4 regions of the Acetobacter ascendens genome follow, and region 3 is predicted to be linked to each of the others. Evidence: riboswitches for the same ligand, from Rfam matches in the RefSeq annotation. Region 3 holds a riboswitch; each other region holds the start of a gene.
What was found. A riboswitch is a leader RNA that binds a small molecule or an ion and turns the genes downstream of it on or off. The one in region 3 is predicted to bind cobalamin.

Region 1 (8,047 bases), 250 kb from region 3:
CCTATCAGGCGCAGGTGACCCCTTGGTGGGTCATGCAGCCGGACTTCCAGTATGTCTGGCATCCCTCTGGCGGTGTGACAGACTGGACAGGCAATCGCCTCGTCGGGAATGAAGCCGTCTTCGGACTCCGCTCCAATATCACTTTCTAGGGGTGATAAATAAAAAAGTATTTCCTGTAGGCTGAGGTGGAGGGTTCGAAGAACCGTTGATTGATTTCCCTTCTGCCTGATTTCAGGTTTTTAGCGAGTTGATTGCTGGTTCGTGGACCTGATTTTCACTCTGCGTATTGAGCAGAGAGAGGGTCTCATGCCCTGAATTGCTACGCGCTCGCGTTAATCCGCTCCAGGAGGAGAAAGCGGCGCATATTATAGACGATATTGGCCAGCCCGATCCTCATGGTGGCTCGGGTTATCCCTACGGTTCGTATGAACAGTCCTGTCTGCGATTTCTGATCGGCAAAAACATGCTCGACACGCGACCGAATAACAGACTTTCCGGCGTTGGATCTCTGGATATGTCGTGGCATCGGCTTGAGATGAGGCTTTTTCCTGTGAACCTTCGAGACAAAGCCATGCTTGTCCATGAAGTCCTCATTGGCTTTTGAGCGGTAGGCTGTATCCGCCCAGACTGTTGATGCCATATTGGTTTTATCCAGCAGGCCCTCGCGTAGTCTGGCACCATCGCTGGCCGCTGCATCGGTCGCTTTCCATTTGCGGATCAGCCGAAATTTCCGGTCGATGGAAACATGCGATTTATAGCCAAAGAAAGGGATGGCCAGATCTGTTGCGGGCATACTCCCGTCATCCTGACGCTTTGCTTTCGTGAACTTCAATGTCCATCGGGCATGACGATCTTTATGGGACAGCTTTGAGGGCTTGTCCTGCCAATCCTGCGGGATCCGTCCTTCGCGCAGATCGGCCTTCTCTTCATTGGTATTGCGCTGCTTTGGGGCCGCTACCAGTGTAGCATCCAGGATCTGACCTGACATGGGGAGATAACCGGCATTCCGCAGGGTCGCATCAAAGCGGTTGAACAAAACATCAATTGCTCCCGCCTGTGTCAGACGCTCACGAAACAGCCAGACGGTCTTGGCATCAGGCACGCGGTCAGACAGCCCCAGACCAAGAAAGCGCATGAAGGACAGGCGGTCGTTGATCAGGTATTCCGTCCGTTCGTCGGACAAATTGTTCAGCGTCTGGATGACCAGAATTTTGAACATTAGCACTGGATCAAACGGAGGACGCCCGCCTTTGCTTCTGTCTGAATAGGCCAACGCCTTGTTCAGCTCCGGACGGAATACCTCAAAATCCACAGTCTGGGAAAATGCTTCAAGTTGGTCACCAAGCCCACTCAACCGAGCAAGCCGCTCTTCAACATCAAAGAAACCAGACTGCGTCATCAGCCACTCCTCCAGTCATCACACAAGAGAGGGAATCACACAGAGAGACCTAAAACCAGAGGGTTTTTCGAACCCTCCAGGTTCTAAAAGCACAGAACAACACAACCTCAGGAAATACTTTTTATAAATGTGCATTACACACATAAAATATTTAAAAACTGTCTATTTTATTATGATTTATGGAAAATAAAATTTTCCATAAATCCTATTCGGACCAACCATCAAAAAATCAAGCAGCCTTCCGCACTGTACCATTGGGCGATGGCAGACATTTTTCTGCCAAAGCACCAAAAACCACCCCCAGAACTGACCATAAAACAATCTGCATTCCTATGGATGCTTCCCGAAAACGCCAAAGCACTACAGCGGGAAAATTATCCGGCACTTCATTGATATCCGGCAGGCCAAACTGCACCGCAGCAACAAGCGCAAGCCCTAGAACAATGCTACACACAGCTGCGTTCCAATAGCCTATAACATGAGACAGTGCCCGTCCTACCAATAGAGAAATCATGGAAATTGCAATGGAAAGGCCAACCATTGCAAAATACATCTCCGTCCGTAAGCCAATGGTTTCTTCCTGACCAACTGCTGGCGGGTTTGGTGGATATTTTAGGTCTGGTATCAGTACAAACGTTAAAAACCCAACCCCAGAAAGCAATAATGCCATACTGCGTGGGCTTAATGCTGCAAGGCGTTGGTAAGCAAACGCAAAAACAATAGCAAAAATACCGCCATATGCGGCACCGTACATTAACACAGCAGTAAGTAGTCCCCACGATGCCTGCACGCTACGGCTGACAATTTCAGGTTCTGGTGCGGCACCTGCGGCAGCATCCTGCGCCGCTTCAAACGCAATGGCCAAAGCCACCTGCGGTTCACCAAAAACCTTTGCAAAAACAAAAGAAAGCAATGCAGCCAGAATGCCCGCGACCATGCCGCGGGCTAAAAGACGACCAACCATGAGTGAAACTTTCTTTTAGTGCCTTAGTGGCAGGGGAAACCAAGCAGGTGGCGGCCATCATGCACAAACTCATGTACGGCGTGCCCGGAAATTAGGGAAGTGGCACCCTGCTCTGCACCCACAAAGTAGATCAGTAGTGCAGAAACAATCAGGCCAAAAACGGCCCAAGGCAAAATGGCACGAACCGGAATGCTCTGGCCCGCGACGGCAACTGGCATAGCTGTATGAACAGATGTGTTCATGATGTTATATCCTTTTTAATAGAGCCTACCGGAGCAGGCACAAAAGAGCTTGAAACAGAACGTCATGGTTTGGTCGGCCCTCATCATAGAATGACAAAGCCTAACAGCAAGGGTATTCCGAACACGCCTGCTGCTCTCCCCACCCCTAGAAAGTGATATTGGAGCGGAGTCCGAAGACGGCTTCATTCCCGACGAGGCGATTGCCTGTCCAGTCTGTCACACCGCCAGAGGGATGCCAGACATACTGGAAGTCCGGCTGCATGACCCACCAAGGGGTCACCTGCGCCTGATAGGTGAGTTCCAGATGGTTTTCATTGCCCTGCACAGGTGCGCCAGAATTGCGATCATACCGCCGCTGGCCAGAAGAAGCCCGGCCAATGCCCCAGCCCAGACCAACCGTGTCATTGTCACGCCCCTTGAAGGGCGCCTTGAGGTTGATGCCCGCATCAATGGCAAAGCTGATCATGTTGCGGTCCCCACCATTGCCTGTAGCACGCGCAAAAATGCCAACAGACTGTGGAGACTGAAGTGAGGGCCGCCAGATCATCTGGTCAATAATACCATAAACCATCCAGTTGCCCCGATCCCACCGTGGAATACCCGTGGTATCAGCCGCACTCCCTAAAGCCTTCCCCTGATTGTTGTAGCGATAATCAGGGAATTTAGCCGTATCGTAATACCCACCCAGCTTGTAGATGCCCGGCAGACCGGGATCCTTGGTGACATGTGACATGTCATCGGGTTGGGGTTGAGGGCATATTGTAGTTCGGTAATCAGTAGCGCACCGGTGCCCATGTTGAAGTTGGCCCCATCCTCATCATGAGTGTTCTGATTGGTGGGGTCTGCGCTGTTGCCGCCGTTCTGGATACCAAAGGAGTTGTTGCGATTCCCCGGTGGGTTGTCATCTGCTGCCGCAAACATGAAGGTGAACTTGTCTGACGGACGATAGCGGATACGAATGGCGGGAGAAGACAGCGGCCAGGATGGGCCACCCGCATACAGGTTGACCGATGGGGCCATGGGCCAACCAAAGTTGGAGTTCAGATACAATGCCCCGTAATCACTGATCAGGAACTCGGTATCCAGATCCTGCTGCCCGATCTTTACATCCAGCTTGCCGTCCAGAAAGGACTGTTGATACCACAGCTCAAACAGACGGGTGGAGCGATCGGCCTCAAACCCGCTGACCGGGTTGAAGTTGGCCAGATGATCCTGCGAGATGGAGCGCCCACGCAACTGAAGGGCGCTAACATTGAATGTGCCGCCCTTCAGGCCGATCAGCTTTTCCAGATCCACTGTCAGGGTGGGCATGGTTACCCCATCATAGGCTGGGCCGGTGCCTGAGCCACTGGCGCCATCAGCCCCTGAGGCCGTGCCCCCTGTGGCGTTGCCCCACAGTTCATCCACTTCTTGAATATCAAAGCTGATGCCGTGTTTGGCCATCCAATCCCGCGCCCCCCACATGTTGCCCAGCAGGTGGTCACTCATGTCTGGCGTGTCATCGCCCTTTTTCTCGGCCGCCGCCGCTTCTGCCGCACGCTGGGAATCCCGCACCGTGGCCGGATCAATCTGCTCAATCAATGGCCCTGAATTGCCCAGACGGCGACGGTCCTGCTCCGCCTGTGTCTCTTCACTATGCGCTAAGGCGGGCAAGTTGCCTAATACCCCTCCGGCCAGAAGCAAACAGGGCAGAGAATATGGGACTTTCTTCCAAATTCTATTTGTAAAACAAGGCATTGCTACACTTCACCGCGCAGCATGAAGGCAAAACAACCAAAGGGATTACGGGAAAAACCTGCTAAAAGCAGATGAGTAAACATAGTACATGATCCACCTCCGGTTCCCTCGCCCGGCGGTTAAACAAGACAACAACGGCAGGTCTCCTGACTTGCGGGTCATTGCATATTGCTCAGCCTTCCCGATGTTGCCACCAGTGGCTGCCGCTGTGATGCGGCCAAGGAGTAATATGCTCTCCGCCTACAGTTGCGAGGGCAGTTGCCGACTTGGTTCCAACACTGGAGCCTCCGGCATTCCCTTTCAAACCCGCTTGCGCGGGACCGTTGCAAGACGGCGCAACCCTTACCTTATTTTTGTCTCATATTTCAATCTTTGCCTGAATATACGCGTATCACTCTTGCCAGAGGCCCCATTTTAACCCACCTGTCTCTCCAGACTTTTCCCAGACTGGCGACTTATGGACCAACGATACCGCATTCCACCTCTTGCCATGCTCAATGCCTTTACGGCATTTGCGCGCACGGGCGGTATCAGACGGGCTGCCGCAGAATTGCGCGTAGATCACGCAGCTATCAGCCGCCACATTCGGGATCTGGAAAATATTCTGGGCACCCCCTTGCGAGATAAGGAAACGGGAACCCTTACATTAGCAGGCCACACTTATTATTCCCGCATCACTCCGCTATTGGAAGAACTAGCCACAGCTACGGCAGATATTCGCAACCATACGCCCCCCCTTACCATTACCTGCGCGCATGGTTTTGCTTACCATTGGCTGTTGCCACGGCTTTCCACTTTTCGGCGCGCGCATCCTCAACTGGAAATTATGTTGCGCCCAGTAGATGCCAATACGGCGTTCCATGTTACCGGTGTGGAAACAGATAATCATGCGCATATCGGCTATGTGCGAGATGATGCTCCGTTAGCAGAGCCACGCAACACACGCAGCATGATTATTGCCAGGCCAGATGTTTTTCCGGTGGCTGCCCCCATCTGCCTGACAGAACTGGGTGGTCAACCGCGCACAACAGCAGATTTGCTACGTGCACCCTTGTTACAGGAAGAAGATGAAGCCGAATGGAAACTGTGGTTGCATGCGCAAAATGTTGCCTGCACAAAACTGCCAGCCGCAACGCGCCTCTGGCAGGCCCACATTACACTGGCTGCTGCGCGCGCCGGAGAAGGGATTGCTCTGGGCAATATTTTCCTGCTGGGGAATGATCTTGAAACAGGCCATTTGGTGCGTGTGCAACCTACGCAAACCCCTTTGCGAGAAGTGGCCTTAGGAGCCTACCTTCTGCGCGCATCTACTGCCACGTGGGAGAAAAAATCCCTCATCACATTCCGAAACTGGCTTTTGGAACAGGTAGAGCTGGAAACGCAAAACACACCCACCCTGCCCCAATAAGAAGTAAGGGTTCCGCAAAACAATATGTATGCGCTAAATTACTGGTGACTTTTTATCACCACAGAGGCAACAAAAAATCTCCTCCCCCTCCTGTGCGAAACATTTTACGAAACAGAAACAACTTTGCCCGCAACATAGTTCCCGGGAGCCCGTATTAATGGCCACGAATAAAGACCTTCTGAACCGCCGCACCAATGCTGTGCCACGCGGTGTTGCCACCTCCACCCCAGTTTTTGCAGATCGTGCAGAAAATGCCGAAATCTGGGATGTGGAAGGCAAGCGCTATGTTGATTTTGCAGGCGGTATTGCCGTTCTGAACGTTGGCCATCGCCACCCAAAAGTAATGGATGCTGTTAAAAAACAGCTAGACCGTTTTACCCACACGGCTTTTCAGGTTTCTGCTTACGAGCCCTATATTGAGCTGGCCGAAAAGCTGAATGCCCGCGCACCGTTTTCTGGCGATGCCAAAACCATCTTCTTCACTACGGGTGGGGAAGCCACAGAAAATGCTGTAAAAATTGCGCGTGCAGCAACTGGTCGTAATGGCGTCATTGCTTTTTGCGGTGGCTTCCATGGGCGCACACTGCTGGCTTCTGCACTTACGGGTAAGGTGCTGCCTTACAAGGCACCTTTCGGCACACTGCCGGGCGAAGTTTACCATATTCCCTTCCCCGATGATCATGACATCACGGTCGAAGACAGCCTGAAGATGCTGAACTTCCTGTTTGCGGCTGATATTTCCCCCAACAATGTGGCTGCCATTATTATTGAGCCCGTACAGGGTGAAGGTGGTTTCCGCGTTGCCCCTACAGCGCTGCTCAAACAACTGCGCGCTATTTGCGACCAACACGGCATCAAACTGATTGCCGATGAAGTGCAGAGCGGCTTTGCCCGTACTGGCAAACTGTTTGGTATTGAGCATTCTGGCGTAGAACCGGATCTGGTGTGCATTGCCAAATCTCTGGCAGGTGGCTTCCCGCTTTCCGGCGTAATCGGCCGTGCGGAACTAATGGATTCGGTTCCTCCGGGTGGTTTGGGTGGCACATATGCTGGCGCCCCGCTGGGCTGTGCTGCTGGTCTGGCTGTGTTGGATATTATTGAAGAAGAAAAGCTGCTGGACCGTGCCAACAGCATGGGCGAACGCCTGAAAGCCCGCATTGCAGGCTGGCACAAACGCACAGATATGCTGCCTGTCAGCATGCCACGTGGGCTGGGTGCAATGGTTGCCTTTGATATTCTGGAACGCCATGCAGGTGCAGAACAGCGTAAGGGCTTTGGTTCCAAACTGTGTGCCCGTGCCTGTGAAAAAGGCTTGATTCTGCTGGCTTGTGGTGTGCAGGGCGCTACCATTCGTATCCTGACACCACTTACGGCATCTGATGAACTGGTTGATGAAGGCTTGGACATCATCGAACAGATTCTGCTGGAAGAAGCAAAAGCCTAATCTGCATTTTTCTGCCGTAACCAGCAAAAAGGCGGCCTTTTTTAGGGCCGCCTTTTTATTTGCATTATCAGGTATTTATAAAATTAGGATAAATTCTCCAAATATACTGTCATAGTCAGGCCATCATTCCTGCTTATTCTTAAAAATAACGATTAAGAAAAACAGGAGGCCAGAATGACAGCGTTTGGCGCGTATTGGCTGCAAATACAAAATTCTTTTCGCAAACGACTTCACGCTTTGCATAATTTAAAAATGCGCAAAGCCGCACATATCAAACATTAAATATTCCGGCCCCTTGTTCTTCCTCCACCAATAAAAAAACCCGCCTACCACCTACGGCGTGTCGTCAGTTAAGCCCTGAGAGTGGCACGTGAGGGTTGTACTTTGTGTCTGCGTGTGCTGACTGTTTTCCCGTTTTTTTGGGGAGACAGACAGATGCGGCGCTATAGTTTACGCGATGACCAGTGGGAGCGGATAAAGGATCTTCTTCCTGGTCGAGAAGGCTATGTCGGCGGCACTGCGGTGAACAACCGTCTGTTCGTGGAGGCGGTGCTGTATCGCTATCGCGCGGGTATTCCATGGCGCGACCTTCCTGCCCGTTTCGGTGACTGGAAAAACGTGCACCGGCGTCTGCGCCGCTGGTGTGAAAGCGGCGTCATCGAACGGATATTTCGTTATCTGGCCGCTGATTACGACAACGAATACATGATGATCGACAGCACAATTGTCCGAGCGCATCAGCATAGTGCCGGAGCTCTCAAAAAAGGGGCACGGATCAGGCCATCGGACGATCACGAGGCGGGCTAACTACAAAGATCCATGCCATCTGCGACGCTCTGGGCAATCCAGTGGA
Region 2 (8,047 bases), 1.2 Mb from region 3:
ACCGACGCGCACAATCGCTGGGGTTTGTCCTGCATCCCATCCCTGTAGCCACCGAACCTGCTGTTTCTTAGGAAGCAGAGGCACGAAGACATTCTAAATGTGAATGTCAGAAACAATCCTTAACGATCTGAATGAGGTGAAGCGGCGAATTCGATAAAGTCCCGCAGATATTGAATCTCATCGTCAGTTTCGCGGTGACCAAGAAATATCTGTTTCGCAATGCCTTTTTTACCAAGTTTTACAGGGTAAAGTTCAAAGCGGGAGGCATACTCTTCCACCAGCCAGCGTGGAAGTGCTGCAACGCCTCTTCCATGGGCCACCATCACCAGCATGATGTCCGTCGTCTCGATCTGCTTTTGCTGCCGTGGACCAATCCCGGCTGGTTGCAGAAACTGCGTGTAAATATCAAGCCGTTCTGACGGAACGGGATAGGTAATCAATGTTTCGTCTGCAAGCTGCTCCGGCAACACGAACTTTTCTTCACGTAAAGGATGTTCGGGACCAACAGCCAGTACGAGTTCATAATCAAAAACCGGTGTGAACGTCAGGCCGGGTTTGTAAAGCGGATCAGGTGTGACCAGAATATCAACTTCATTACTGAACAGCGCGCCGATCCCACCAAACTGGAACTTCTGTCGTACATCCACATCAACCTTCGGCCATCTATCCAAATAGGGAGCGACCACCTTTAGGAGCCACTGATAGCAGGGGTGGCATTCCATGCCGATGCGTAGTGTACCACGCTCTCCATTTGCGAATTGTTCAAGACGGTTTTCTGCAAGTTCAAACTGCGGAAGCAGACGGTTCGCCAGTGATAACAGCCATTTCCCTGCCTGGGTGAGCACGAGTGACCGTCCCTCCCGCCGCCATATCTTTACGTCGAGCTGCTGCTCGATCTTGCGGATAGAATGGCTGAGCGCTGGCTGGGTCAGATTCAGCCGCATCCCGGCGGCCGTCAACGAGCCCTCGCGCGTGACTTCCCGAATGATTGTCAGATGACTGCGCTCCAGAATACCCATGTCTCGTCCGATAAATGCACAAAATTCATATAATGATAAAAATGTATCATTTCAGTTCATTTTTATAAACTCTTATCGTGATGCTTCTGCGCGATCCATTCGGATAGTTTCCATAGTTTCGACTGACAACTATCGCTTTCTTCGTTCTGGATTTAAATACGGCCTCAATCTCCTGCCTGAAGCCTTCAGGAAAAAAGTGGGCGTTGCACCTCTTTCCGACTGCCATGACTGACACACTAAAAAGCAGGCTGTCGGAAGAGCGCACCGACGTGGTTGTCTCTACGCCTCTTCCACCACCGAAATCCCAATCCAGCGGTCTCTCAGACCGAGAGTTCTTTGCGAACAATTTCCACGCCTGCGCCTAAGGCATTGAGTTTGCCTCGGGCCACTTCACGCGACAAAGGAGCCATACCGCAGTTGGTGCAGGGATAAAGCTTGTCGGCATCGACAAACTGAAGTGCCTTTCGCAAGATGTCAGCGACCTTCTCGGGCGTCTCAATGGTATTGGTTGCCACATCAATAGCGCCGACCATGACTTTTTTTCCACGAATGAGTTCAATCAGATCCATCGGAACGCGGGAGTTCTGACACTCCAGTGAAATCAGATCGATATTGGATTTCTGAAGTCTGGGAAAGATCTCTTCATATTGTCTCCATTCCTGACCAAGAGTATTTTTCCAGTCAATATTGGCTTTGATGCCATAGCCGTAGCAGATATGGACTGCGGTTTCGCATTTCAGTCCTTCAATAGCTTTTTCTAATGTTGCGATACCCCAGTCGTTCACCTCATCAAAGAAAACATTGAAGGCGGGTTCATCAAACTGGATGATATCGACGCCTACCGCCTCCAGCTCTTTGGCTTCCTGATTGAGGATTTTGGCGAAGTCCCAGGCCAGTTTCTCGCGACTTTTATAGTGGCCGTCATAAAGTGTATCGATCATGGTCATAGGGCCAGGCAGCGCCCACTTGATGGGCTTCTTCGTCAGTGTGCGTAAAAACTTCGCATCCTCGACAAAGACCGGCTTCTCACGCGTCACGGTGCCTACGACTGACGGCACACTTGCATCGTAGCGGTTGCGAATTTTAACCATCTGACGGTTTTCGAAGTCGACACCACTGAGATGCTCAATAAACGTTGTGACGAAATGCTGACGTGTCTGCTCACCATCGCTGACGATATCAATTCCGGCACGATCCTGATCGTCCAGGGTCAGACTTAGCGCATCCTGTTTACCCTTGATCAGTTCCTCACCCTGCAATTTCCAGGGTGACCAGAGCGTCTCGGGTTTGGCAAGCCATGAAGGTTTGGGCAGGCTGCCGGCCGTTGAGGTAGGGAGCAGTGTTTTCATAAGAGATGGCCTTGTGTTTCTGATTGATCAAACGGCGTAACTGGCAGACCACTGCTCAAGAACATCGTGATACGGCTTGATGAAATTCTCTTCCGTATATTTCCCCTGTGCGGTCGCCAGCTGGCTGCGCTCCTCGCGATCGTAGACAATTCGGGTATTTGAATAGTCCTGATTCTTCAGGCTCGGCTGATAACAATCGGCAGCAGCAGAATTGGCATTGTAAATTTCAGGACGGTAAACTTTCTGGAAAGACTCCATCGTGCTGATGGTGCTGATAAGCTCAAGAGCGGAGTAATCAGACAGCAGATCGCCGGAGAAATAGAACGCCAATGGTGCCATGCTATTGGGTGGCATAAAATAGCGAACCTGCATTCCCATTTTTTCAAAATAGTAATCCGTCAGGGAAAATTCGCGCTGCTGATATTCAATACCCAATACAGGATGCTGATTTTCTGTTCGATGATAGATCCGATTGGTTGAGACACTAAGGCATATGACAGGGGGCTTCCTGAAATTATTTTTGTACGCCGTGGAATTCACAACGCTCTTAAAAAGATTTCCATGCAAGTTCCCGTAATTATCAGGAACGCTAAATTCTGGCTTATCTTTGTTATATTTCGGTAGCAACACGCTGAAGTCATAGTCCCGCACATACGAGGAAAAACTGTTCCCTGCGAGACCATCTATGCGCTTGTTGGCTTTTTTATCGACAATCGTCGTGTTCAGAACTTCGATCAGCGGAAAGCTGTCGCTTTTGCCAGAAAAATCGATATCCATGTCGACGGAAATGATTTCAAGCTCGACGGAATAGCGATCCCTATTGGGGTTATCCCAATGGGCCAGATCATTGAAACGATTGTCAATCATCAGCAGGACATTACGCAGGTTTTCCTGACGGCTTTCCCCTCTCGCCAGATTGGCGAAATTGGTCGTGAGGCGTGTCTTATCGGATGGATGATAGTTCTCATCAAAGCGAAGTCGATTGATACTGAATGTAAAGTCCTTAATCATTATGGCTCTGCATCTCTTTTACCACGAAAAACCAGAATTTGATTTATGGGGATTCAAGATGGCCCCAAATTTCGTTTCCAGTTCTCTCAGGTCGTGGTCATCATCATGTGTGCTGGTAAGCGCGGTGTCTGCTTTATGCCCGAATGATACAGTGAACAAAAATGATTTTATTTCATAAAAACATAAATATCGTTCATGGGTTGATGGAAGCAAAGCCTTACCCGGAGGAGATAAAGCCAGAGACATTATCAACGGGGCGCTTGTTTTCCGGCGTGTTGGCGAGTCAGACGGATGTTCTACATGCGAAAAACTGATATCTGCCTTCTGCCCCATCCATGATGTTCCAGCTTGCACGCTGGATGCGTTTGGCGGCATGTTACAGAGGCAAACGCTTCAATGGTCCCGCGCAAGCGGGTTAATAGGGAACTCCGTCACGCACTGGTCAGACGACCGTCCAGGCGCGAAGTCGGAGGCTGCTCCCGCAACTGTAGGCGGTATGCCGCTGGTTCGTTCGCCCTGAACGTGGACCACTGTTCCCATAGGGGACGGGAAGGTTGGAACCAGTTGGCCATGATCCGTGAGCCAGGAGACCTGCCATTGCTCAGCCACCAACCGTCGGGCGGGATGACCGAAGAGAGGAGAGAATATATGCCTGTCTGCCTCATGCCTCGGTCGTTCCTGATGAATCAGGCGACGGCTCTTTTCAGGCCAGAGTTTTTTACCCCATCATTTGTGGCCGATATACGAATGACGCTTTTGTGCTGCAGACAGCATTGATCCGTTAGAAACTTGAGATTCAGTCACCGGACAATGACCCATTCTGTCCGGTATTGGTAACGGGTACACTTGCTCAGAGAAACTGTGAGAGACGGCACAATGCTCCATGTCGGGGTGTTGCTTCGTTTCGCTTTGTGCTGAGCCAGTTGAAATGCCGAGGCAATGGAAAACGAGCTTCACTAAATTTCAGACCATTCAGTGTGCGCGGCACAGATCGATTTAAGACGAGTCAGAACCAATCCGGACTTCTGGTATCCTGTCGCCTGGTCCCGTGAATTGGGACGGGAAAAGGCAATCGATGTCCGGTTTGCAGGACGGCATATCGTCGTCGTGCGTCCCAAAAGCGGTGTGCCTTACGCTCTGGATGGCCTGTGCGCCCATCGGCAGGTTCTGCTCGCCAAAGGAGAGGTCCATGGTGATCTTCTAAGCTGTATCGCTCATGGTTTGAAATATAACCGAGACGGACAATGTGTTTCGCCCAATGTTTCTGCCGAAGCGCAATGTCTGCGTCTCAGGACCTGGGCCTGCCGGGAAAAAGATGGGCTCATTTTTGTTTTTATGGGGGATCAGTCTCTTGCGGACAAAACCCCATTCCCTGACTTTCCAAGGGTGAGAGACAGACGTTACCGCACGCGGCGCTTCCGCCAGGTGGTGAACTGTCATTACAGTTTCATGCATGAAAACCTGATGGATATGAATCACCAGGTTCTGCATAGCCGACTTGTCGGCAAAATGAAGCCACGGTTTCTGGGAATGGATCACGGAGATGATTTTGTTGAGGCCCGTTAAACGTTTGCACGAACGGGCGGCAAGCAGCCTTTGAGTGAGGCGCTGATTTACGGCCAGAGACGCCGTGATGGTCGGGATTTTGCCTATCGGGACGTCATGACCATCAGGACACAATATCCCTATCAGAGCCTGCGTATTGAAACGCAAGGGATTGAGGATCCCGTGATGGAGTTGTGGATCTGTATGGTAATCCCCCCATAAAAAGAGTGACTTTTGAATGAGAATTTTCTCAGCGTAAGAATTGAGGAGATTCTGATGAAGAGTGATCGCTTTACTGACGCCCAGATCATGGGTGTGATCCGCCAGGCTGAGGGCGGTGTCCCGGTTCCTGACCTGTGCCGGGAGCATGGGATTAGCAACGCCACGTTTTACCGGTGGCGCGCGAAATATGGCGGCATGGATGCTTCGACGCGGAAATCTCACGGAAGGGTTGTACATCGGGTTAGATTATGAAAAAGTCTATTTTGTGTAAAAGAAATTTTCGTAAGCTATAAGAAAACCCGATGCAGACAGAGTGTAGCGCAGGCGCGTATGAATTTCCAGCCTCCTATGGACGGCGTGTTGTAGCCCGTTTTGACGGGGGTCGCATGAGTTCGGATGGCGGTGTCATCCTGGTAAAGCAGGTCGATGATAGTCTGGGGTTCAGCCGCCGCTTTGCTGCATGTTTTCGCGATGAGCGGCATCCTGCCTTTGTGGAATACCGGGTTGAAGACCTTGTCCGTCAGCGGATCATGGGCCTGGCACTGGGCTATGAAGACCTTAATGACCATGACGCTTTACGTCATGATCCTGTCATGGGTCTGGTATCGGGACGTCTGTCAGGAAGCCGGGCCAACTGTGCGGCACTGGCAGGAAAATCCACGCTGAACCGGCTAGAGCGCAGTGGGCAGCAGGCAGATCGTTACTGCCGCATCATTGCTGATCATGAGGCCCTGGCTACCCTGTTCGTGACGCTTTTCATGGACCAGCATGAGCGCGCACCCGCCCGGATCGTTCTGGATGTGGATGCCACCGATGACCGTATCCATGGCCATCAGGAAGGCCGGGCCTTTCATGGATATTACGGCCATAACTGCTATCTTCCCCTGTATGTCTTCTGCGGGGACCATCTCCTCAGCGCTACCCTGCGCACGGCAGACAGGGACCCGAGGAAGGAAGCACTGGCAGACATCCGCCGGATCGTGGAGCAGATCAGGAGCCGCTGGCCCCGGGTGCGTATCCTGGTGCGTGGGGACAGCGGTTTCGCCCGGGACAGTCTGATGACATGGTGCGAAGACAACCACGTTGACTTCCTGTTCGGGCTTGCAGGCAACACCCGCCTGTATGACCGGATTGCCTCTTTGTCCGCTGAGGTTCGTGACGAAGCCGCCACGACAGGCAAAGCGGCGCGCGGCTTTGCCTCCTTTGACTGGATCACAAAGGACAGCTGGACGCGCCGCAGGCGGGTCGTGGCCAAGGCCGAATGGCGCCACGGCAACCGCTATCATCGCTTTATTGTCACCACGCTACCGCAGGGAATGTCCGACCCCCGCCATCTCTACGAACAGATTTACTGCGCACGCGGGGATATGGAAAACCGCATCAAGGAATGCCAGATGGATCTGTTCTCAGACAGGACCTCGTCCCACACCATCCGGGCCAACCAGCTCCGGCTGTGGTTCTCGGCCGCAGCCTATGTCCTGCTGACCGCTCTGCAAAGACTGGCCCTTGGCCAGACCAGCCTGGAGACGGCGACCTGTGGCACCATACGCGCACGACTGCTCAAAATCGCGACACGTGTAACGCTCAGCGTCCGTCGGATTGTCCTGTCCATGCCGGACATGTTCCCCTGTCAGCATGAATTCGCCCTCGCTCATGCACGATTGCGAAGGCTCCGGCAGGCCATCTGAAGAAACAGACAGTGCACAGACCACATAGCTTCCACCAACACTGCCTTCTCAGGCCGTGACACCCTCACTGCGTTCAGAACCCGCCGCCAGAAGCACAATATCGTCAATATTCCAGATCGGGCTCCTGTGGGATGACTGAATTCTACAAAATGACCTGAAATTGCCTCAAGTGTGAGATGGGGTGATTGCCGTCCTCCCCGCACGGCATCGCAATGTGCCAGAATGGTCGTTGGAAGAAACGACTGCGCGAAAGGACGGCAGATGAAGGATACAGTGATAGGCGTTGATCTGGCAAAGAACATTTTCCAGGTTCATGGAGCTTCGCGTGCGGGCGAGGTGATGTTTCGCAAAAAGCTGCGTCGTCAGCAGTTTATGCAGTTCATGGCCACGCAGCCGCCTGCTCTGGTCGTTCTTGAAGCGTGCGGGAGCGCGCATTACTGGGCTCGCGAACTGGCAGGAGCTGGTCACGAGGTCAGACTGATCGCTCCGCAGTATGTGAAGCCTTTCGTGAAGCGCCAGAAGAACGATGCTGCTGATGCGGAAGCGATTGTCATTGCGGCCCGTCAGCCGGAAATGCGCTTTGTCGAACCACGCACTGAAGCGCAGCAGGCGCGTGGCGTTCTTTTCCGGGCCCGGCAGCGTCTGGTGCACCAGCGCACGGAACTGGTGAATGCCCTGCGTGCCGTTCTGTATGAATTCGGTCTCGTCGTGCCACAGGGGATTGCGCATATCAGACACATTGAAGCCATGCTGGATGAGGCGGTTCTGCCAGAGGCTGTGAAGCAGGAATGCCTTGATCTGCTGCGACAGATTTCGGAGCAGAGTGTGCGGATTGATGTCAGAACAAAGAAGATCAGGATGCTTGCCCAGGAAAGTGAAAACACCTGCAGATTGCAGAGCATGCCTGGAGTGGGTCCTCTGACCGCTCTTGCGATTGAAGCTTTTGCGCCTGACCTGCAGAGCTTCCGGCGCGGGCGCGACTTTGCTGCCTGGCTTGGGCTTGTGCCTCGTCAGTATTCTACCGGCGGTAAAACCCGTCTGGGAAGGATTACCAAAACGGGCAACCGGCAGATAAGAACGTTGCTGGTTCTTGGTGCGACGGCCATGCTTCATCGTGCCCATAAGTGGGATAGCGCTGCGGGTCAGTGGCTATGCGAACTCATGGCGCGTCGTCCAAGGCGTCTGGCAACAGTTGCACTTGCCAATAAAATGG
Region 3 (8,047 bases):
TCGATGGAAACATGCGATTTATAGCCAAAGAAAGGGATGGCCAGATCTGTTGCGGGCATACTCCCGTCATCCTGACGCTTTGCTTTCGTGAACTTCAATGTCCATCGGGCATGACGATCTTTATGGGACAGCTTTGAGGGCTTGTCCTGCCAATCCTGCGGGATCCGTCCTTCGCGCAGATCGGCCTTCTCTTCATTGGTATTGCGCTGCTTTGGGGCCGCTACCAGTGTAGCATCCAGGATCTGACCTGACATGGGGAGATAACCGGCATTCCGCAGGGTCGCATCAAAGCGGTTGAACAAAACATCAATTGCTCCCGCCTGTGTCAGACGCTCACGAAACAGCCAGACGGTCTTGGCATCAGGCACGCGGTCAGACAGCCCCAGACCAAGAAAGCGCATGAAGGACAGGCGGTCGTTGATCAGGTATTCCGTCCGTTCGTCGGACAAATTGTTCAGCGTCTGGATGACCAGAATTTTGAACATTAGCACTGGATCAAACGGAGGACGCCCGCCTTTGCTTCTGTCTGAATAGGCCAACGCCTTGTTCAGCTCCGGACGGAATACCTCAAAATCCACAGTCTGGGAAAATGCTTCAAGTTGGTCACCAAGCCCACTCAACCGAGCAAGCCGCTCTTCAACATCAAAGAAACCAGACTGCGTCATCAGCCACTCCTCCAGTCATCACACAAGAGAGGGAATCACACAGAGAGACCTAAAACCAGAGGGTTTTTCGAACCCTCCAGGTTGGGGCTGCTGGCATCCACAATGCCGGTATGAGGCAGGCCAATAAGTGCGACGAATGAAAGCCAGAAAGCACCGTAGGCGGTAAAAGCTGTCATGCCAAAGGTGTTGCCATTGCCATATTCCAGCATCCCTGCCAGAATTTGGGCAACACCTCCAAATGTTAAGCCCATGGCCAAAATGGCAGAACCCATCGGCACCAGATCTGCATTATGTAAATTGAGAAGAACGGTTGTTAGCCCAAAGCCCATTAAGCCTAATGGGGCTGGGTTGGCTCTTCGGTATGTCACCGGAGGCGAGGTTTCGGAGTATGCCATGCCAGATACTTCTTGTTATGAGTGATAACCTAAGCATTAAGTATCTGGTATGGGATAAGTTCTTTATAAATATAAGGAATAAGATAAAATTAAATTCATCATCATGACTTTTATTTTAGGAAACTTTTTCTTTATTTCATCTCACAAAAGCAGACTCCATGGGTGTAGAAACGGGAGCATTTGCGCCAGCTTCATCCACAGCGCGATGAATGGGGCCATATTTATCATAAAACGCTGGTATGGCGCGGATAATACCCGCTGCTTGCGTGAGACAGGAAATGGTTCTGTCTCGCATAAGGGTGACGCCTTCTTGCTCTGTGGCGGTGGCATGAATAACTGCGGCAGCCTGTTCTAAAGCATCTGCTGTGGCCAGTGGCGTATGACGCAATAGGGCAAAGGCTTTTAAGGCATTCTCAAGAGCAGTGTGGGCCTGCGCATTAAGCTTGGTGTGTTCTGCATTCCAGCGCAGGCGTAAAATTAGCCGCCCTAGAGAAAGTGTTGCAAAGGCTGCATCTGTATATCCCTGTCGGTCTATACCGGAAGGAATAAAGGAAAGACGCATCATCAGCCGCGTAATTTTCTGGAGCTGGAGTCCTTCCCAAGCAATCCATTGTACAGGCTTGCCGCTGTGGGAAAGAGCAAGTTTTTGCAAGCTGCGCGTAAGGGAAGAAACCAATCGCGCAGCATCCAACCGGTGATCTGGTGGCAGAATAACTCGGAAAACCAGCACTAACAGCACGCAGGCAGCCACCATGGTCAGCCAGTTATTGGTGAGTGCCAGATCATTATAAACAATGGGGTTGTTGATAGAGAGCAGCATGGTGAAAAACACTGCGTATCCAAATGCACCAATGCTGTAGCGTGGGTGAAACTGTAACCATACGCCGGGTAGCAGAAACAGGCAGAGAGTCAGCCATAAAAGTGGGTAGCCATCTATGCGGGGCAGGAACAGGGAATGGCATAAAAACCCCATAGGCACAGCCAACATAGTGCCAGTTGCCATCATGGGGCTTGCTTTGCCGGCGGAGGGAGCTGTTGAAAGCAAGCTTGAAGCAGCCACCACATACAGGATCAGCATAGGGCCTGCGCTCCAATGGAACACATACCATAACATGCCAGCCAGAAGTGCAATAAACATGCCGCGCACACCATTGCGCAAGGCAACGGGCCATTCCAGATACTGGCGCGTGTAGGAAGATTCACGATCACGGCGCAGGCTCGTCAGATCGTACAAGGCCAGATCTATCTGCACCAGAATGTCACGCGTATTATCCAGCGTTGCCAGCAAGCTGGGGGCCGGATTGTTGCGTGAAAGTTGCTCCAGATTTTTCAGGCATTCATGCAGGCAGGCCGATACCGGTGTAGGGTTTTCTAACCAACCGGGTTGTTCTGTAAGGTGCAGAATATGCTCTAAGGTTTCGGCAACATATTGATGTACAGGGCGTGATTGTGCGTCCACCAAAGAGAGATTTAACCAATAAGGGTGATAGCTGACAATAAGCCCGGTTAAACGGTTAAGTGCCAGACGCAGGTTGGAAATACGGGCCTGCATGTCGGGGTCATCCGCAGCAGCAAATTCTATGGCAGGTGTTAAGCCCGCCATGCCTGCCAGAAGGCGACTCCGGCTATCATAAAGAGGTTGCGGTAGGCTACGGAATGCTGTGCCCGTGGTTGTGGTATCTGTTATTTCGGAAGGGTTGTTTTCTTCTGTCGTGTTTTCTTTTGGCGCAGAGGAAAGACCTTCCTGTGCATGAAAATTTTTTGCGTGGAGAATGGTATCACGAAAAGCATTTCCCAGTTTTTCCAAAACGGCGCTGGGCTTGCGTGGGCTTGTTACCATAAACACACAGGCCGTTACTACCACGCCTGTTACCACGGCAGACAGGCGCCCCATTGCAGAAAGGAAAATATTGTCTGGGTCTGCAAAAGCGGGTGCAGCAATAATAACAATTGTATAACCGGTTAGCACCGCAGCATAGGCACGAAAGAAGCGCAGAAACGTGGCTACCATGCAGGCTATTCCGACAAAAACAGAAAGAGCCGCAAAATACAAAACGGGAGACTGCACAAATACAGCCATAATGCCAATGCTGATAACGGCCCCAATAACTGTGCCAATAACACGCCAGACACTTTTGGAAACCATCGCCCCTACAGTTGGATTTGCCACAATAAGAACAGTAGTGGCCGCACTGAGGGGGGAATGAAGCTGGAACATAAACGCCAGAAAAACGGCAATGCCAATGCATAAGAACACGCGGGCAGAATAGCCTGCTGTGGCCTTAAAGGTATTCCATTGGGCTTCATCAGAAAAAAAGGCTGGTAAGCAGCGAGACAACACAGAGCTAAAGGAAAAGAGCGTGTTACTGTTTTGCTCAGATCTAGCGTTCATGATGTGTTTCCAGCATGCAGGAAAGATCATGAATTAAACTACGTACCTGATCTTCCGTAAGGTTCTGGCGAACGTTCTGTTCAAGTTGTGCGGCAATGGTATGGAACAGTGCGCATCTTTCCTGCCCCGCAGAAGTGAGCACAAGTTTTTTGGCACGTCGGTCCTGCGTATCCTGCAGGCGTGTGATCAGCTTCTGTTTTTCTAACAAATCAAGAATACGCACCAGTGCAGAGCAATCCACATTCATGGCGGCGGCAAGATCACTTTGCGTGGCACCATCGGGCATCATCATCAGATAAGCCATGGGGCGCATGCTGGCCAATGTCATGCCATGCGGGCGTAAGGCCCGATCCAGTTGTGTACGCCAGACTGTGGCTAACCGCATGATGCGGAAGGTAAGCGCCATGTCTGAAAAACGCGTTTCATCCAGAATGGGCAGAACGCGTGGGGAGGTCATGGAATCCTCATTAGTTAGCGAAAGAATATTTGACATATAAAGTATATTCATACGAATATATCATAGCTGTTTTGCACGTCAATAATGGAAATAGAGCTGCAAAGCACGGGAATATTAGCGTGAAACCTCAATCCTGTTTCAGATCAGCAGACCTTAAAATTGCAGGACTAAAAACTGCGGGTTGAAAGCAAAGGCAGCTTGTGCGCATTGTGCGTGGGCTGATGGTGTCCTTTACGGGATGAAAAGGGAAGAACGGTGTAAGGCCGTCGCTGCCCCCGCAACTGTAAGTTACCCATGGTGTTCCTTATGGGCTGTTTAGCCCAATATGCCACTGGCCTGCACGAAGGCTGGGAAGGTAGGGAGCGCTGTTTTATGTTTTGGCCGATAGGTTAGGGCATATGTGGGTACAAGCCAGGAAACCTGCCATCGGTGCCTGTATGCGTAAGTACACAGGTAGGCCTTATTTATTAAGTTCTAGCGTTGCTGCTGGCGGGGTGCCCGGCAGGCATAGATGTACCGTTTAAGGTATATTTCCCCTGCCATCTCTGAGGTAGGGGCGCTGGGTTACTGCACCCCTTCAGGCAGCTATTCTTTTAGAATGGCGGTTATTTCAGGGATACAGCATGGCCGAAGCATCCGATTCTTCTCAAAAGTCACCTCAGAATCATCCTGTTTTGCATGTGTGTGTCACATGTCGGCGTGGCGGGCCTGCTATGGATCAGCCGCCGGGTGCCCAGTTGTATGCACGTTTGCAGGCTCTGGTGCAGGAAGCAGAAACTATTGGGCAAGAAGCTCCAGTTTTGTTGCGTGAGGTGCAGTGCCTGGCCGCCTGTGATCGTGGATGCACCGCAGCCATTGCCATGCCAGAGCGTTGGACATGGTTATTAGGGCATCTGGGTGCCGAAAAAGCAGAAGATATTCTGGCGTATGCCCAACTCTATGCAAAGTCTGCGCGAGGAACAGTTATGCCTTCGCGTCGTCCGGCATCTCTTTCCAATATGGTGCTGGGGCGTGTTCCCGCACAACTTTATGATGAACAGGAGCCTTCATGACAATTGCATCTCGCGTGCCTGTAACCATTATCACTGGTTTTTTAGGGGCAGGTAAAACAACCCTTTTGCGCAATCTGCTTCAGCGTGCAGCAGGGCATCGCATTGCCGTGGTGGTGAACGAATTTGGTTCTCTTGGCATTGATGGAGAAATCCTGCGCGGGTGCGGTGTGGAAGGTTGCAAGGAAGATGACATTGTTGAACTGACCAATGGCTGCCTGTGCTGCACGGTAGCAGATGATTTTCTACCAACCATGGAAGCCCTGCTTGATCGGGCAGATCCGCCTGAACATGTGGTGATTGAAACATCTGGCTTGGCGCTGCCCAAACCGCTGCTCAAGGCCTTTGGCTGGCCAACGGTGCGTAACCGTATGACTGTAGATGGCGTGATAACTGTAGTGGACGCACCAGCAGTCGCCGCGGGTCGTTTTGCAGATGATCCGGAAGCTATTGCTCAACAGCGTGCGGCAGATCCTTCCCTGGATCATGACAACCCATTGGCGGAGGTTTTTGAAGATCAGATCAACGCCGCAGATCTGGTGGTGTTGAACAAGACAGATCTGCTGGATGCAGATGCGCTCGCCCGCGTTGAAGATGAAATCCGCCGCACCGCCCCGCGGCCTGTGCAAATTGTACGTGCTACGGAAGGTAAAGTAGATCCTGCTATATTGCTAGGGATTGGAGCTGCAGCAGAAGCTGACTTAGCCGCTCGTCCTTCTCATCATGACGCAGAAGATGGCGAACACGAACATGATGACTTCGAAAGCTTTGTGGTGCGTGTGCCTGAGCAACAGAGTGTGGAGCAGTTTTTAACGCTCTTACAAGATACAGCACGCCGTCATGATGTGCTGCGCATGAAAGGTTTTGCTGCTGTGGCAGGTAAGGCTATGCGTTTGGCTGTGCAAGGTGTGGGAACCCGTTTTCGGCACGAATTTGATCGTCCTCTTTCTGTCAATGAAGGGCGGGAGGGCCGCATTGTCGTGATCGGGCAAAAAGGGCTGGAGGCTTCCGCTATTGCCAAGGCTCTTGGTGGCACGTTGGTAGCGGCCTGATTAGGAGCGGAGTAAGCTTATGCATCTTTTGGTGCGGGAAAACCGGACGCTCGATGAACAGGAAGTAGCGGAAGATCTCAATCTTCCCTCAGCTGATCTTGTTGTTCTTTCTTTTACAGAAAGTGATCTTCTGGCCCTGCGCCATGCAGAAGCCTTGCTGCGCGCCCAAACTGAAGAAGGCATATTGCTTCCCACCTTGCAGGTTACAAGCCTTGCACGGTTACGCCATCCGATGTCGATTGATCTGTATATTGACACCACGTTGCAAAAAGCACGCTGCGTTGTGGTGCGGCTATTGGGTGGTTTGGATTACTGGCGTTATGGAGCAGAAGAACTAGCGGCATGGAGCCGAGAAACAGGCGTGCCGCTAGTTTTGTTGCCCGGCGATACGTTACAAAGCCATGGCTCTGATGTGCAGCAACAGGCGGCACATACTGGGGATGATGGGCGGCTGGCACAACTTTCCACTGTTTCTGCAGAACACTACGCCCGGTTAAACGGTTTTTTTCAGCAAGGTGGGCCGGATAACATCTGCGCAGCATTAGCATTGATGTCTGCACTTGCGGGAATGCAGGAAGATAAAGGCACACAACCCAAAGCATTGCCTACATGGGGCGTATATCGTTCTTATGCTCCTACTATCACCATGGCTCAGGCACAAATAAAAGCGGTGATACTCCTGTATCGCGCGCATTTGTTGATAGGGGATGTGGCAGGGCCAGAATGTTTGGCAGAAGAACTGGCTCAACGTGGCTGTGCCGTGGATATTGTGTATGTTACATCTTTAAAGGATCCATCCGTTGCTAAAGATGTAAGTCATTACTTGCAATCTACAAAACCTGATGTTGTTCTGGATGCTACGTGTTTTTCTGCACGAAGCCAGAGTGGTTTTTCACCATTGGATGTGGCAGATGCACCTATTCTGCAACTTTTGCAGCCAGGGTGCACACAGGTATTGTGGGAAGAAAGCCCACGTGGTTTGGCGCGGGCAGATATGGCCATGCAAGTTGTGTTGCCAGAGCTGGATGGCACAATTGCAACTTTTCCAATTTCCTTCAGAAAGGATGCTCAGCCCGGACATCCTGCATTTAGAGAACCTTATAAACCGGGTATAAAGTTGGTGGCAGGCCGTGCAATCGCATGGGCTAAATTACGGAAAATTCCACAATCAGAAAAGAAAATATCTCTTATTCTGTCTGATTATCCAGGCGCGGGTTTGGAAAAATCTGGAGCACATATAGCGCATGCTGTGGGGTTGGACGGTTTTGCATCCACATCTTCCATTCTCACGCTTTTGCATAATGCAGGCTATAATACGGGAGCAAAAGATGTTCCCGATGCAAAGGTTCTTGCTTCTACGCTGATTGGCGGCTATTCAAAGCCTGTTCTTGATACAAAGCTATATCGTCAGCTTTTAGCAGGTCTAGCTCCAGCTTTTGTGCAATCTGTTTGTGCAGCATGGGGTGAGCCTGAACAGGATGCTAATGTAAAAAATGGCGTTTTTTGCCTGCGTTACATCCAGTTGGGCAATATTTCTCTGGCTGTGCAACCAGATAGAGGTGCAGCGGCTGACCGTAAAGCGCTGTATCATGATCCAGATACACCTCCATGCCATGCATACGTTGCGTTTTACTTGTGGTTGCGGCATGTGAAAAAGCTGGATGCTATGGTGCATTTGGGTACGCATGGCACGTTGGAATGGTTGCCCGGTAAAGCTGTGGCGTTATCTCCATCCTGTGGGCCAGCCGTGCTGACGGGTGATTTGCCAGTGATTTACCCGTTTATTGTCAATAATCCGGGCGAGGCAGCCGCTGCTCGTCGGCGTTTGGGTGCTGTTATTATCGGCCATATGACGCCTCCTGTTATGCAGGCTGAACTTTCAGCAGATGCGCAGGAACTCGAACGCCTGATTGATGAATACGCTGAAGCAGATGGTCTGGATCCTCGCCGTGGTGCTTTGTTGCGTGCTGATATTTTGGATAAAGCCGTGCGTACGGGTGTATTGGCAGAAAGTGGCGTGCGCCCCGGAGAACTGGA
Region 4 (8,047 bases), 930 kb from region 3:
CAGTCTGCGGCTGCAGCGATGTGTATGACGGCCAGGAACGACGCTGCGGTTTTCTCGTATCTGGTTGCAACAGCACGCCACTCCTTGAGACGGGCCCAGAGGTTCTCGACCAGGTGCCGACACCGATAGACCCATCTGGGGCAGGCAACCGGCGCATCGCGTCGTTTTGCGGGAATGGCCGGTCGGGCTCCCATGTCCCAGATACGTTCACGGAAGGCGTCCGAGGCATAGCCCTTGTCCGCCACCACCCACAAAGGAATGGCGGGAAGGCTATCGAGCATATCTGGAGCCAGCGGCAGTTCATGGGCCTGGCCGGGCGCCAGGGCAAAACCAACAGCCTTTCCATGCCCGTCTGCTATCACGCAGACTTTTGTGCCATAGCCGCCGCGAGAGCGGCCAAGTGCTTCACGATGGTCTCGCTCTTCAAAAGAGCCCCCTTTTTTGGGGCTCCCGCCGCCTTGTGGTGAGCTCTGATATTCGTGCCATCCAGAAAAGTCATGCCGAGTGCTACTCCCTGTTGTTCCTGAACCAGTGCGAGCAGGCGTTCCCACACACCCAGCTTCGCCCAGCGGATGAAAAGCTGCGCCGCTCGCCACCATGGACCCAGTTCAGCGGGGATGCTCCGCCATTTCGCGCCATTCTCATGACGCCAGAAAATTGCTGCTATCGTACGCCGCAGATCATGGGGCGGCGTCTTGCCCCTTGGGCGAACCGCCTCAATCAGAGGTTCCCAGATCGCCCCATGTCTCGTCCGTAAAGGTGCCTGTTCTGTCTCCTTCTTTCATCCCTACAATATGGGAAGAAATTCAAGATCTAACAGGCCCTAGCGTTTGTCTTACACAACCATCTTCTAACACAAGTCCTTCAAGTGGCTTTGCCAGCTTCCGGCACTCGTCTGTTATAACTGCAACAAACAGTCCTTCTTTACCACCAAAGCGCTCATATATGTTGCGTCGTGATCCCCCTACTTTTTGGATCACCATGTCCATGGAAGTGGCTTCATAACCATGTTCAAGGAAAAGGTTTGTGGCAGAATCCTTTAGCTTTTTCAGCCGTTCAGCCCCCTTGGGACGTAACCTTTTTTCTGATGATACAGAATATTGGGGGCTAGAAGACATCATAAACAAAAACCACTCCTTCACATTTTAGATATGGTATTATACCGTACCTAAAATGCAATAGATAAATTGCTTATCTGCCACCTATAGCCATTCGTAATGTATGGGCTTTCATGCACCCGCCCCTTTTAAATTTCATAGATTTCAAAACATTATTATATATTCGCCTTATATCATAATATTTTTAATTACATCTGGTGATATATGCGGCAATGGTCTTCATCTGCCGCTGCTGCAAATATATAGAGCAACTTGTCAAATGGTCGCAGAATGATAATAATACACCATGGTACACGATACATTCATCACCAATATTCCCAAAGCGGAACTACATCTACATATCGAAGGAAGCCTAGAGCCGGAGCTGATGTTCCGACTAGCTAAGCGCAACCGGATATCAATTCCTTTCCAATCTGTTGAAGATGTCAAAAAGGCTTATAATTTTAACAATCTTCAGGATTTTCTAGATATCTATTATGCTGGCGCTTCTGTTTTGCAAACTGCAGAAGATTTTCATGATCTGGCCACTGCCTATTTTGCACGTGCCGCAGCAGATGGCGTGACCCATACAGAAATCTTTTTTGATCCGCAAACGCACACAACACGGGGCATTCCCTTTGATGTGGTGATGGAAGGCCTACTATCTGGAATTGCAGAAGCAAAGGCCCAACATGGCATAAGCGTTCTGCTTATTATGTGCTTCTTGCGTCATCTGGACGAAGACTCTGCGTTTGCAACCTTTAAGTCAGCAGAAAAATGGATCCCTCATATCTCTGGCGTTGGCCTTGATTCATCTGAACTAGGCCACCCTCCTTCAAAATTTGCACGTGTTTTTGCCGCTGCTGGAAGTGCCGGCCTCATGCGAGTTGCACATGCGGGAGAGGAAGGTCCGCCATCTTATGTGGTGGAAGCCTTGGACTTGCTGAATATTAATCGTCTTGATCATGGTAATCGTGCATTGGAAGATGCCGCCCTAACGGCACGTCTGGCCCGAGAAGCGATGACACTAACGGTCTGCCCTTTGTCTAATCTGAAACTGTGCGTTGTAGATAATCTGAATAACCACCCAGTAAACCGCATGCTGGATGCTGGATTGCGTGTCACCATCAATTCAGATGATCCTGCGTATTTTGGTGGATATATAAACGATAACTTCCGAGCATTAGTGGCCGCAGGAAAAGTGTCGCGCGAAGACATTATCACTCTGGCCCGAAATAGTTTTCTGGGCTCGTTTCTGAAGGATGAGGATCTCGCAACACAAATTGAGGCACTCAACACTTTTGTTGCAGCACACACTGTAAGCCACTGAAATAAACAAAAAGACAAGCCGGAAAATACCTTTTCGTTCACAACGGTTATCGGCAGGTATTTTCCGGCATAAAAGGCTATTTTATATTCAGTCTCAACTGGCATTGGGTAATCCCCCCATTTTTAGTGGGGTGCTGAATGAGAATTCAGGCAGCTGTTTTTAGTTTCTGGGCGGGGGGTAGCCCGCTGTTCCCCATGTTGGGTCTGTCATGGTTATATGTCCAGAGCCATTGTGTTGCGACCTCCTGCACGTCCTGAATGCTTTCAAACAGATACTGCTCCAGCCATTCCTGCCGGACAGTTCTGTTGTAGCGTTCAATATAGGCGTTCTGCTGCGGATTACCCGGTTGCGTATAGATCAGGGTAATCCCCTGTTTTTCGGCCCATGAAACCAGCGTATGACTGACATATTCAGGGCCATTATCCATTCGGATGGCTTCTGGCCTGCCACGCCACTCCATAACCTGTTCCAGACAGCGGACAACCCGACAGGCTGGCAGGGAAAAATCAACCTCGATCGCCAGTCCTTCACGATTGAAGTCATCCAGAATGTTCAGGAGCCGAAAAGCACGTCCATCCATCAGCCTGTCCGCCATAAAATCCATGGACCAGACCCTGTTGGGAAGGGCCGGAACCGACAGCTTTTCTGGCTTTTCGCGAACCAGACGCTTGCGGGGTTTAATCCGCAGGTTGAGTTCCTGTTCCCGATAGATCCGATAAACCCGCTTATGATTCCAGAGCTGTCCCTGCACATTGCGCAGATACAGGAAACACAGACCAAATCCCCATCTCCTGTGAGCCTGGGTCAGTCCCACCAGAAGAGCGGCAATCCTGTCGTTCTCCGCTGCCAGTCGCGGACGATAGCGAAAGCAGGCCTCGGATATCCCAAAAATCCGACAGGCCAGCGCAATGCTGACCCCATGATGCGCCACAGCTTGTGCGGCCAGTTCCCGGCGCTGGGCTGGCCGCTTCATTTTTTTCCAAGGGCTTCCTTCAGGATATCCGTCTGCATGCTCAAATCCGCATACATGCGCTTCAGCCGACGGTTCTCCTCTTCCAAAGCCTTCATCTGACTGATCATCGAAGCATCCATGCCGCCATATTTCGCGCGCCACCGGTAAAACGTGGCGTTGCTAATCCCATGCTCCCGGCACAGGTCAGGAACCGGGACACCGCCCTCAGCCTGGCGGATCACACCCATGATCTGGGCGTCAGTAAAGCGATCACTCTTCATCAGAATCTCCTCAATTCTTACGCTGAGAAAATTCTCATTCAAAAGCCACTCTTTTTATGGGGGGATTACCATTGCACAAATTTGATATCAGCATTTCATCCTATTCTGTAATTCTGCTTTGCTCTTATCAAAAGATAAGTTACAAACTGCCTCACCAAAAACCACGATGGCCCCGCGCGAGCGGGTTAATAGGGAACACCGTCAGCATCTGGTCTTATCGTTTTTTTCAGATGCCTAGTCGGGGCTGCTCCCGCAACTGTAAGCGGTAGCCGCTGGTTCGTTCACGGATAACGTGAACCACTGTCTCCAAATGGAGATGGGAAGGTAGAGCCAAGCGGTTCTGATCCGCAAGCCAGGAGACCTGCCATCGTTCAGCCACCATACCGTCGGGCGGGATGTACCGAAGGTGGGGGAAGTTACTATGTCCAACTGCCTTACCTCGTATGCTGCAATATCTTCTACAGTCTGGTGCTTTGCCAGTTATCTGTGCAGGATAGTGTAAATAAACCCCTTTTTCCCCTGTCAGTACATCTATTCCAAAAGAGCATCATTTAGTGATGCGGCTTTGGATGACATTTGTCTGCTGATACGTACAGAACGGCAAGCATTATCAATTCTTATTGCCTTACTCTTTCGTTTCCAGCAGGCCTTAATGAATGGCCCAAACAATGCAAAATGGATTCCGCGCAGCCGGTTCAAACACCGTCGATCTCAAACAAACTGATTTAAGACGCGTCAAAAGTAATCCAAACTTCTGGTATCCTCTCGCATGGTCGCGCGAAGTAAAACGCGGAAAGGCCCTCGATGTTGTTTTTGCCGGGCATCATATTGTTATTGTCCGCCCGCTCACTGGGCTACCTTATGCCCTAGATGGACTTTGCCCTCATCGCCAAGTGCTCCTTGGTAAGGGAGACGTGCATAACAACCTCATCACCTGTATGGCGCATGGCATAACATTTAACCGCGAGGGACAATCTGTTGCACCAAACCCCCAGCCCGGAGCAACCTGCCTTAAGCTGAAAACATGGGCATGTCAGGAAAAAGGCGGCCTTCTTTTTGTGTTTATGGGAGACCAAACACTTGCCAACACCGTACCGTTGCCTAACTTTCCGCGGGTAAGCGACAGGCATTACCGGACGCGCCGTTTCGGACAGGTGGTGAATTGCCATTACAGTTTTATGCATGAAAACCTCATGGATATGAATCATCAAGTTTTGCACAGCAAACTTGTGGGCAAGATGAAACCGCGTTTTCTTGGCATGGAGAGTGGAGAAAATTTTGTTGAAGCGCGTTACACCTTTGCCAGAACAGGAGGCAAGCAGCCTATTAGTGAAGCACTGATTTATGGCCAAAGGCGGCGCGATGGCCGTGACTTTGCTTATCGTGATATCATGACCATTCGTACTCAATATCCTTATCAAACTCTCAGGATCGAAACGCAGGGCATTGATGAACCCGTTATGGAGCTATGGATTTCCTACGTTCCGCAAGATAGCGAAGAACTGACCAATCGTGTTTTTGGTTTGCTCTCTATCCGACGATTAAAAGTGCCCCTATTGCTAGATCTGGCATGGCCATTACTTATTGCTTTTACAGAACGTGTCTTTTTCGAAGATCGTGAAATTGTGGAGCTTGAGCAGCGCGCATGGAAAGATCTTGGCGGTGATCATAACGCCGAGGTTTTTCCGGTTATTCTGGCACTAAGGCAACTTTTGCGTGCACGAGGTATCTCGCCTGATACTGGAGGACTGAATCATGATACTCAAAAACGTGCATCTTCATAAAATGATTGCTCAAGGAAATTATTATACCCAACAAGGCTATCATCAATAAAAGCCATTGTACGTGCACCCCGGCCCATCGCCTGTTAGAGCCCTTTTGGAAATTCGCTATGATAGGTTTTCAAGAGGTTTTGAGCGTGATTCAAAGGCAGGATGTGGACGCCAGCACAACGAGGCCGCATGGCCGGAATTACACGCAAGACGAAACGCTATCCGTCTGATCTGACAGATGAGGAATGGGAGCGCATAGCGCCTCTGATGCCCCCTGCGAACCGGCGTGGTCGGAAACGGACAACCGATTTCCGTGAGATCATCAATGCTCTGCGCTATCTCGTGCGCTCAGGCTGCGGTTGGGAGATGCTTCCGGTTCATTTTGGCCCATGGCAAACGGTTTACTGGTGGTTCCGCAGGCTGATGCGCCGTTTCCTGTTCCAGACCATTCATGATGTCTGTCTGATGCTCGATCGTGAAGCGACAGGACGCGAAACCAGTCCATCGGGTGGTGTCATTGATAGCCAGAGTATCAAGGCACCCCACGCAAAGACACGTGGTTATGACGCAGGCAAGAAGATCGTCGGTCGGAAACGTCACATCGCAGTTGATACGGATGGCCGCCTTCTCCTGGTCCAGCTGACAACAGCCGATATTTCGGACAGTGCAGGAGGACAGATGATCCTTGATGCCATTCGTAAACGCTGGCCTTGGGTGAAGCACCTGTTTGCCGATGGAGCCTATGACCGCCTCCAGTTGATGGATAAGGCCACTTTTCTCGACTTCACAGTCGAGATCATCCGGCGGTCAGAGACAGCAAAAGGGTTTGAAATCCTGCCGCGTCGGTGGGTTGTGGAACGGACCTTCGGTTGGATGATCCGCTGGCGTCGCCTTGTGAAGGACTACGAACAGCGGATCGACGTCGCAGAGGCCATGATCCACATCGCCATGGGAAGCCTCATGCTACGCCGAAACGCTCATCCGTGAATTTCCAAAAGGGCTCTTACGGCATCATGGGCCAGAATACGGTTTTCTTCCCGATCAATGGCACCATCTGCAATACGTGCAAAAATGGGACGTAGCTTTTGCGCAAGCGCATCAATCCGTGGAGAAAAATTCTGAGAGGAACGTGCATGATATGTCATTGCGACCTCGTTGCTTACATATAACAACTATTTTTAATGCGCATTTTACGTTTCAACACGCTAACAACCATTATAAATGAGTCAATAAAATAATTACTATTTAATGTAGTTTTATGTTGTGAGAAGTGCTAGATCGAGAATTTTCCCTCTAAAAATCACTTACTGAATTTTTGTATTTATTTGTTTTTAAAAGATATATTTTTAATATAATAACAATTATATATAGTGAATTTAAAAGAGAATCCTTTTTGATCACGTGCGCAAATAAGGTGCCATATAAGTTTCGAACGCCCTCTTTCAGTGAATCGAAATTTAGCTAACCACTTCACATCTTTCTTGAGGAAAAAATCTCTCATTGACATATATATTCACGTCATAAATGTTATATTTCATTACCACCTCATGAAAATGGTGAAATATATATTCCATGTCGATTGATCTACAGACCGTGCACGATGCCATTGATGCAGCTACGCATCTCAAACAGCAGTTTGCCACACGGGCAGCTCATCATGATCGCACTGGGGTTTTTGCACAGGAAAATATTGATGATCTACGTCAGGCAGGTCTGCTGTCTTTACGTATATCCACACCAGAGCGCCCTACTCCCTTCACTCTAGGTGTTGTGCAGGACATCGTTGGACAGATTGCTCAGGGGGATGCCTCTACAGCGCTAGTTATGGTCAATCATTACATGGTGCGTGCCGCCATTGCTCACCATGAGTTCGGATCTGGAGATATGCCCCGTTGGATAGAAGATGAACAGCACGATCAACTGCTGAATATCCTGCTAGCTGAACCTGATCTTGGTTCTGCCTCTCGGGGTGGACTGCCCAGCACAATAGCCACCCGTACGGCAACCGGATGGAGTTTAACTGGGCGAAAGGCCTATGTAACAGGTATTCCCGGTTTATCTTGGCTTTTGGTACGTGCTCGCACAGATGATGACCCCGCGCAGGTTGGTACATTTATTGTGCCAGCCAAAGCAGATGGGATCCATGTGCTTGAAAACTGGGATCACATCGGCATGCGTGCCAGCAATAGCCATGAAGTTACATTTACAAATGTTATCCTGCCACCCGATGCCGCGCTAGAACTCTATGCGCCTGATGCACCACCAGCAGGGCGCAATACCCTCGTTATATGGAATACTGGGCTATTGGGTGCTTTGTATAATGGTATCGCAACCTCTGCACTGGCATGGTTTTGTGAGTTCCTGAAAACCCGTGTTCCATCTAATCTGGGGGCACCGCTGGCAACGTTACCTTCAATGCGCGATGCCGTTGGGGGATTTACCATTACATTACACATGAACGCCATGCTGCTCCGGCTTTACGCCATGGATGTAGAAGCTGCTCGTCCACCCCATGAACTGAAAGCTCATGCAGCGGTTATAAAGACACGTGTTGTTGATGCTGCCGCTGACTTTACATCTGCTTTACTTGGTTTGGCAGGCAATGCTGGGCTATC

Region 1: another riboswitch for cobalamin. It lies ahead of A4S02_RS13195 (carbohydrate porin); the one in region 3 lies ahead of A4S02_RS00485 (DUF1636 domain-containing protein).
Region 2: another riboswitch for cobalamin. It lies ahead of A4S02_RS15105 (Rieske 2Fe-2S domain-containing protein); the one in region 3 lies ahead of A4S02_RS00485 (DUF1636 domain-containing protein).
Region 4: another riboswitch for cobalamin. It lies ahead of A4S02_RS04930 (aromatic ring-hydroxylating oxygenase subunit alpha); the one in region 3 lies ahead of A4S02_RS00485 (DUF1636 domain-containing protein).

Annotation. Positions count from the first base shown of each region.
Region 1 covers NZ_CP015164.1:2,696,892-2,704,938, reverse strand. Annotated here, with positions in the region: gene A4S02_RS13215 (carbohydrate porin) at 1-149, shown strand, start outside; gene A4S02_RS13210 (IS5 family transposase) at 320-1,402, opposite strand; gene A4S02_RS13205 (CbtA family protein) at 1,629-2,363, opposite strand; gene A4S02_RS13200 (CbtB domain-containing protein) at 2,387-2,605, opposite strand; partial or broken gene A4S02_RS13195 (carbohydrate porin) at 2,751-4,342, opposite strand; cobalamin riboswitch at 4,462-4,682, opposite strand; gene A4S02_RS13190 (LysR substrate-binding domain-containing protein) at 4,800-5,750, shown strand; gene gabT (4-aminobutyrate--2-oxoglutarate transaminase) at 5,908-7,194, shown strand; one part of gene A4S02_RS15400 (IS5 family transposase) at 7,630-7,969, shown strand; one part of gene A4S02_RS15400 (IS5 family transposase) at 7,969-8,047, shown strand, end outside.
Region 2 covers NZ_CP015164.1:1,741,828-1,749,874, forward strand. Annotated here, with positions in the region: gene A4S02_RS08355 (IS110 family RNA-guided transposase) at 1-71, shown strand, start outside; gene A4S02_RS08360 (LysR family transcriptional regulator) at 120-1,019, opposite strand; gene A4S02_RS08365 (methionine synthase) at 1,340-2,368, opposite strand; gene A4S02_RS08370 (DUF1852 domain-containing protein) at 2,396-3,379, opposite strand; cobalamin riboswitch at 3,760-3,992, shown strand; partial or broken gene A4S02_RS15105 (Rieske 2Fe-2S domain-containing protein) at 4,340-5,134, shown strand; partial or broken gene A4S02_RS15110 (transposase) at 5,201-5,353, shown strand; gene A4S02_RS08390 (IS1380 family transposase) at 5,449-6,834, shown strand; gene A4S02_RS08395 (IS110 family RNA-guided transposase) at 7,096-8,047, shown strand, end outside.
Region 3 covers NZ_CP015164.1:87,894-95,940, forward strand. Annotated here, with positions in the region: gene A4S02_RS00465 (IS5 family transposase) at 1-668, opposite strand, end outside; partial or broken gene A4S02_RS00470 (acetate uptake transporter) at 734-1,060, opposite strand; gene A4S02_RS00475 (FUSC family protein) at 1,197-3,452, opposite strand; gene A4S02_RS00480 (MarR family winged helix-turn-helix transcriptional regulator) at 3,442-3,960, opposite strand; cobalamin riboswitch at 4,115-4,351, shown strand; gene A4S02_RS00485 (DUF1636 domain-containing protein) at 4,533-4,961, shown strand; gene cobW (cobalamin biosynthesis protein CobW) at 4,958-6,010, shown strand; gene cobN (cobaltochelatase subunit CobN) at 6,030-8,047, shown strand, end outside.
Region 4 covers NZ_CP015164.1:1,016,420-1,024,466, forward strand. Annotated here, with positions in the region: partial or broken gene A4S02_RS14845 (IS5 family transposase) at 1-785, opposite strand, end outside; gene A4S02_RS04910 (TetR/AcrR family transcriptional regulator) at 807-1,121, opposite strand; gene A4S02_RS04915 (adenosine deaminase) at 1,405-2,427, shown strand; one part of gene A4S02_RS04920 (IS3 family transposase) at 2,573-3,399, opposite strand; one part of gene A4S02_RS04920 (IS3 family transposase) at 3,399-3,660, opposite strand; cobalamin riboswitch at 3,811-4,043, shown strand; gene A4S02_RS04930 (aromatic ring-hydroxylating oxygenase subunit alpha) at 4,329-5,444, shown strand; gene A4S02_RS04935 (IS5-like element IS12528 family transposase) at 5,595-6,419, shown strand; partial or broken gene A4S02_RS15505 (acyl-CoA dehydrogenase family protein) at 6,428-6,577, opposite strand; gene A4S02_RS04940 (acyl-CoA dehydrogenase family protein) at 7,005-8,047, shown strand, end outside.